3 regions of the Kluyvera sp. STS39-E genome follow, and region 2 is predicted to be linked to each of the others. Evidence: predicted binding sites of a transcription regulator. Region 2 holds the regulator's gene; each other region holds the start of a gene.
What was found. Region 2 encodes sigma-54, which starts transcription at its own class of promoters, with help from an activator protein. Its sites were predicted from a motif close to GTTGGCACANNTTTCGCTNT; they were not measured.
Positions count from the first base shown of each region.

Region 1 (2,274 bases), 600 kb from region 2:
CTGAGCACCACCTGCGATAGTCCCAGGCGTAAACGGCACTGCTCGCAGAAATAGCCGGCCAGCAGCACCACGTCATCGCCACGCTCGCGCAGCGCCGGCACCGAAAGCGGGAACACGCTCAGACGGTGGAACAAATCGGCGCGGAAGTTGCCCGCCAGTACTTCTTCGCGCAGGTCGCGGTTAGTGGCCGCCAGCACGCGCACGTCAACGCGCAGGCTGCGGTCGTCGCCCACGCGCTGAATATCGCCATATTGCAGCACGCGCAGCAGTTTGGCCTGCAGCGCCAGCGACAGCTCACCAATTTCATCAAGGAACAGCGTGCCGTTATCGGCCATTTCAAACTTGCCGCTGCGGTTGCTAATGGCCCCGGTAAACGCCCCCTTCACGTGACCAAACAGTTCGCTTTCGGCCACGCTTTCCGGCAGCGCCGCGCAGTTGAGGTACACCAGCGGGCTGACCGCGCGCGGTGAGCCTTCATGAATAGCCTTCGCCACCAGCTCTTTCCCAGTGCCGGTTTCGCCACTTATCAGCACGTTAAGGTCGGACGCCGCAACAATCTCAATCTCTTTTTTGAGTTGCATCATGCCCGGCGACAAGCCAATCATCTGCGTCTCTTTCACCTGTTCGAAATCGTTCGTCGAACCGGGCAGCATATTTTGGCTTTCAAGCTGTTCAATCAGCAGCGCATTGCTCAGCGCCCCCGCCGCCAGCGCGGCAATCAGTCGCAGCTCTTCATTACTGAACACGTCGAACTGATCCGGCGACATGCCGTCCAGCGTCAACGCGCCAATCAGGCTCTGCCCGGCAAATAGCGGCAGACCGATACAGGCGTGCACCTTCAGGCTCTCCTGACCGGGGATTAGACCATCGTAAGGATCGGGCAAATCGCTGTCGGCGGGAAAGCGCACCACGTCCCCGGCGCGCGCAATCGCTTCAAGCCGTGGATGCCCTTCAAGTGTAAACCGGCGACCAAGCACGTCTTTGGCAAGACCATCGATGGCAAGCGGAATAAACTGCCGCGCGTCATAGCGCAGCAGCGCTGAAGCATCGCACTCCAACACTTGGCGCAGCGTGGTGATAAGCCGCTGAAAACGGTCCTGGTGACCGACGCCGCGCTGTAATTCAATGGCAATTCCCGCTAACACCTCAACCGAAAAACTCATGGTAACCTCACAGTCATTTTGACAATGCATGATGTCATATTGACAATATTAATCATAGTCGTTTTGACTAACAAAAAAGAGGTGTAAATTAATTAATCTTTATATATTAACGAGTTAAAAAGTTGGCACGCGACCTGCAATAAGACAACCATCTAAATTGAAAAACGCTGAATTAATTGAGGTTGCTATGTCTATTCTGGTTAAAAATAACATTCATTGGGTTGGCCAACGTGATTGGGAAGTACGTGATTTCCACGGGACTGAATACAAAACCCTGCGCGGCAGCAGCTACAACAGCTACCTTATCCGTGAAGAGAAAAACGTCCTGATCGATACCGTTGACCACAAATTCAGCCGTGAATTCGTGCAGAACCTGCGCGGCGAAATCGACCTTGCCGACATCGACTACATCATCATTAACCACGCGGAAGAAGATCACGCCGGGGCGCTGACCGAACTGATGGCGCAGATCCCAGACACACCAATCTACTGCACCGCCAACGCCATTGACTCCATCAACGGCCACCACCACCATCCTGAGTGGAACTTCAACGTGGTGAAAACCGGCGACTCGCTGGATATCGGCAACGGCAAAAAACTGATCTTCGTCGAAACGCCAATGCTGCACTGGCCTGACAGCATGATGACCTACATGACCGGCGACGCGGTGCTGTTCAGCAACGACGCCTTCGGCCAACACTACTGCGACGAACGCCTGTTCAACGACGAAGTAGACCAGACCGAACTGTTCGAACAGTGCCAACGCTACTACGCCAACATCCTGACGCCGTTCAGCCGCTTGGTCACACCAAAAATCACCGAGATCCTCGGCTTCAACCTGCCGGTTGACATGATTGCCACCTCACACGGCGTGGTATGGCGCGACAACCCAACGCAAATCGTTGAACTGTACCTGAAATGGGCGGCCGACTATCAAGAAGACCGTATCACCATTTTCTACGACACTATGTCCAACAACACCCGCATGATGGCGGACGCCATTGCCCAGGGCATCAACGAAGTTGACCCGAACGTGGCGGTGAAAATCTTCAACGTCGCTCGCAGCGATAAAAACGAAATCCTCACCAACGTCTTCCGTTCTAAAGGCGTG
Region 1 covers NZ_JBFQGA010000001.1:666,425-668,698, reverse strand. Annotated here, with positions in the region: gene norR (nitric oxide reductase transcriptional regulator NorR) at 1-1,163, opposite strand, end outside; gene norV (anaerobic nitric oxide reductase flavorubredoxin) at 1,351-2,274, shown strand, end outside.
Region 1: the regulator sigma-54 is predicted to act here: its motif matches at 1,285-1,304, upstream of norV (anaerobic nitric oxide reductase flavorubredoxin).

Region 2 (2,274 bases):
TCAAGCCGTCGATGGCGGCGTACATATCTTTCCCTTCCGCACTGGCGTGAAGTTCGCCGCCGTTAACATGCAATGTTGCATCCGAGATGTGCGTCAATTTCTCCACTTTTAACACAATGTAGACCTGATTGATCCTCTCGAAATACTGTTCGAGCTTAACGAATTTCGCATTGACGAATTCGCGCATCGCATCGGTAATTTCGACGTTGTGTCCAGTGATGTTGAGCTGCATAGTGTCTTCCTTATCAGTAGAGTCAGACCAGCTGTTTACGCTGGTTTGACGGCGGGATGGATAAAGACTCTCGGTACTTTGCAACGGTACGCCGTGCCACCATGATACCCTGTTCAGAGAGCATGGTGGTCAGTTTACTGTCGCTCAGTGGTTTCGCGGGATTTTCCGCGGCAATCAATTTCTTCACCAACGCGCGGATAGCAGTAGACGAGGCTTCGCCGCCGCCTTCGGTGCTCACGTGACTGGAGAAGAAATACTTAAGCTCAAAAATGCCCCGTGGGCTATGCAAATACTTCTGCGTGGTGACACGCGAAATGGTGGACTCATGCATCTCGACGGTCTGGGCGATATCCGCCAGCACCATCGGTTTCATATATTCTTCGCCAAGATCGAAAAAGGCCTGCTGCTGTTCAACGATGCAGCGACTGACGCGTAAAAGCGTGTCATTACGGCTCTCAAGACTCTTTATAAGCCATTTAGCATCCTGCAGGTTACTGCGAATAAACTGGCTGTCGGCGTCATTGCGGGTGTTATTACACATGCCAGCGTAATGCTGGTTTATCTGCAAACGCGGAATGCTGTCGGCGTTAAGCTCAACCATCCAGCGACCGCTTACCTTGCGGACCAAAACGTCAGGGATCACGTATTCCGGCTCACCGGTTTGGATCGACTGGCCGGGGCGAGGATCTAACGATTGGATCAGGTCGACGGCTTCTTTCAACACGTCTTCTTTCAGACGGGTAACGCGCATCAACGAGCGGAAATCATGGTTGGCGAGAAGATCGAGATGATCGGAGATAATCAGCCGGGCCTCGGTAATTCGCGGCGTATCCGGGGAGAATTGTGACAGCTGGATCAGCAGGCAATCGCGCAGATCCTTGGCGGCAACACCCACTGGATCGAAGCGCTGGATGCGCTTAAGCACCGCTTCTACTTCATCAAGGCCTATTTCGTCATCGCCAATGCTTTCACGAATATCTTCCAGCGTAACGGTGAGATAGCCGGTTTCATCAACGGCATCAACGATAGATGTCGCAATTGCCCTGTCGGTTTCGGTAAACGGCGTTAGCTCGACCTGCCACATCAGATAGTCCTGCAAGGACTGGGTGGTTTCACCCTGATAGATTGGCAGTTCGTCGTCCTGATAATCAACTCCAGTGCCCGATGGCGTTCCGGCGGTGTAGATTTCATCCCAACTGGCGTCGAGCGGCAGCTCTTCGGGCATTTCCGTCTTTTCCAATGCATCGACGCTGTCGATAGTTTCGGCATCAACGGATTCCTGGGTTTCTACTTCCTCGTGAAGATCGGTTTGCTCAAGCAGGGGATTGCTGTCCAGTGCTTGCTGGAGTTCTTGCTGAAGTTCCAGCGTTGACAACTGCAACAGACGGATCGCCTGCTGCAACTGCGGCGTCATGGCAAGCTGTTGGCTGAGCCTTAATTGCAAACCTTGCTTCATGTTCAGAACGAATTTCTCCTGCTAACGTCGTTAACCATACCCTATCAGAGTCTGAAGTCTTCCCCAAGATACACGCGTTTAACATGTTCGTCTTGTAGGATCTCCTGAGGTGTTCCGTGGGCAATCAGATGCCCCTGGCTGACGATATAGGCGCGCTCACATACCGCGAGCGTTTCACGCACGTTATGGTCGGTGATAAGGACGCCAAGACCGCTGTCTCGCAGGTGTTCGATAATGCGTTTGATATCGATAACGGAAATCGGGTCGACACCGGCAAATGGTTCATCCAGCAGGATAAATTTTGGGTTTGCTGCCAGCGCACGGGCAATTTCTACGCGGCGACGTTCACCACCGGAGAGCGCCTGACCTAAGCTGTCGCGCAGGTGTTCGATGTGGAATTCTTCCATCAGCTCTTTCGCACGATCTTCACGCTGCTCATTGCTCAGATCGTCACGGATCTGTAGCACAGCCATCAAGTTGTCATAGACGCTCAGGCGGCGGAAAATAGAGGCTTCCTGCGGCAGATAGCCGATCCCGCGGCGCGCACGGGCGTGCAGCGGCAGCAGGCTGATATCTTCGTCATCGA
Region 2 covers NZ_JBFQGA010000001.1:63,314-65,587, forward strand. Annotated here, with positions in the region: gene hpf (ribosome hibernation promoting factor) at 1-232, opposite strand, end outside; gene rpoN (RNA polymerase factor sigma-54) at 255-1,688, opposite strand; gene lptB (LPS export ABC transporter ATP-binding protein) at 1,733-2,274, opposite strand, start outside.

Region 3 (2,274 bases), on a different contig from region 2:
TGCGCCCAGTAAAGAAGGTTTGCCACGCAGCGCCCACTCACCGAAGACCCAACCGAGAATAGCCGCAGCCGTCGCCACCACGGTGTTAACAAACGCCAGACCGGCAATTTCGTTCGCCGCGCTTGCGGAACCGGCGTTAAAGCCGAACCAGCCGAAGTAGAGGATGGCGGTGCCGATAAACACCATTGGCAGATTGTGTGGTTTGAACGCTTCTTTACCAAAGCCCACGCGTTTACCAATCAGGTACGCGCCTACCAGACCCGCGACTGCGGCGTTGATATGCACCACCGTACCACCGGCAAAGTCGAGCGCACCGTGGCTCGCCAGCAGGCCGCCGCCCCAAACCATGTGCGCAATCGGCACGTAGGAAAGTGTCAGCCAAATCACCACGAAGATAAGCACCGCAGAGAAGCGAATACGCTCCGCCAGCGCACCAACAATCAGCCCCACGGTGATACAGGCGAAGGAGCCTTGGAACGCGACATGGATGTACTGATAGAAGGAGCCCATCAGGTCAGTAATCTTAATATTTTTCAGCATCAGCCAGTCGAAGCTGCCGAAGAAGCTGCCGCCGGTACCGAAGGCCAGCGAGTAGCCATAAACCACCCACAGCACGCAAACCAGCGCGAACGTCACCGCCACCTGCGTCAGCATAGACAGGACGTTTTTACCGCGAATCAGGCCGCCGTAGAACAGCGCAATGCCCGGAATGGTCATAAACAGCACCAGTGCGGTACACAGCATCATAAAAGCGTTATCCGCTTTATCCACCACCGCCGGTGCCGCCATCGCCAGACCCGGCAACAGCGCCAGTGCGCTCAACCCTGTTTTTACCATTGTTTTTTTCATCATCTCTCACCCTATCTCTGTGCAGGCTGGGAATTACAGCGCCGCTTCGTCGGCTTCGCCGGTACGAATACGGATAACGCGCTGCAGTTCAGCGACAAAAATCTTACCGTCGCCAATTTTTCCGGTGTAAGCGGCTTTGCTGATCACGTCGACAACTTCATCGAGTTGATCGTCGGCGATCGCCACATCAATTTTTACTTTTGGTAGGAAGTTGACGCTGTATTCCGCGCCACGGTACAGCTCAGCATGACCTTTCTGACGACCGAAGCCTTTCACTTCTGTCACCGTTAAGCCCTGAATGCCAATTGAAGACAACGCTTCACGAACGTCTTCAAGTTTGAATGGTTTGATTACGACGGTAACCAGCTTCATAGATCCCCTCCAGTCAGAATTCGGTAATGGCTGCGAACACGAAAGAGATAAAGCAAGGGGCGTGCCAGAAATGAAAATCACGGCGTCTAGCGGTAAAATCAGGGGTTGCGTCAGTAGGATGGCGGGATAAAAAAGAAAAACGCACCATGCGAGTGCATGATGCGTATTACGACGTCATTGTGTTAGAAAAATGCCTGACGCTGGTGCATTAGGCGGTCAATGCATCTTCCTGAGCACTGGCAGCAAGTTCCTCGCCCGCCAGCTGCAGCTGATACATCTGCCAGTAACGACCTTTCGCTTCAAGCAGTTGCTGGTGAGAACCCTGCTCTACCGCTTGTCCACGATGAAGCACCATAATGGTATCTGCCTCAACGATGGTCGACAGGCGGTGTGCGATAACCACCAGCGTAGTGTGCTGTCGTACGGCAGCCAGCGCGTGTTGAATGGCTCGCTCCGTGCCGGAGTCGATATTGGCCGTCGCTTCGTCCAGAATCAGCACCTGCGGGGTATCAACCAGCACGCGGGCCAGCGCCAGCAGTTGCTTCTGCCCCACGGACAAATTGTTACCTTGTTCGCCAAGATGGGTGTACAGGCCATCGCTCATGCTCCGCACCATCTCCGCCAGTTGCACCGTTTCCAGCACCTGCCAAACCTGTTCTTCGCTGATATCGCGCCCCAAGGTGATGTTGGCAAAGAAAGAGTCGGCCAGCACCACGGGGTCCTGTTGCACCACGGCGATGCCCTCACGCAGCACCTGGTGGCTAAGCGTTGCCAACGGACGACCGCCAAGACGAATTTCGCCCGAATTTGGCGGGTAGTAGCCCATCAATAGGCTCGCCAGCGTGCTTTTGCCGCTGCCGGTATGCCCAACCAGAGCCACAAAGCTGCGCGCCGGAATCGACAGCGAGATATTTTGCAGCACCAGTTTGTCGTCGCGGTAGGCAAACGACACGTTGTCGATATCGATATCGCCGCTGGCAAGCGGTTTAATGTCGTGACCATACTGTTGACGCGGTCGGTCCATCAGCTCAAACACGCGTTCACCGGCGACCA
Region 3 covers NZ_JBFQGA010000002.1:421,660-423,933, forward strand. Annotated here, with positions in the region: gene amtB (ammonium transporter AmtB) at 1-849, opposite strand, end outside; gene glnK (P-II family nitrogen regulator) at 883-1,221, opposite strand; gene AB4K05_RS05575 (SmdB family multidrug efflux ABC transporter permease/ATP-binding protein) at 1,430-2,274, opposite strand, start outside.
Region 3: the regulator sigma-54 is predicted to act here: its motif matches at 1,271-1,290, upstream of glnK (P-II family nitrogen regulator).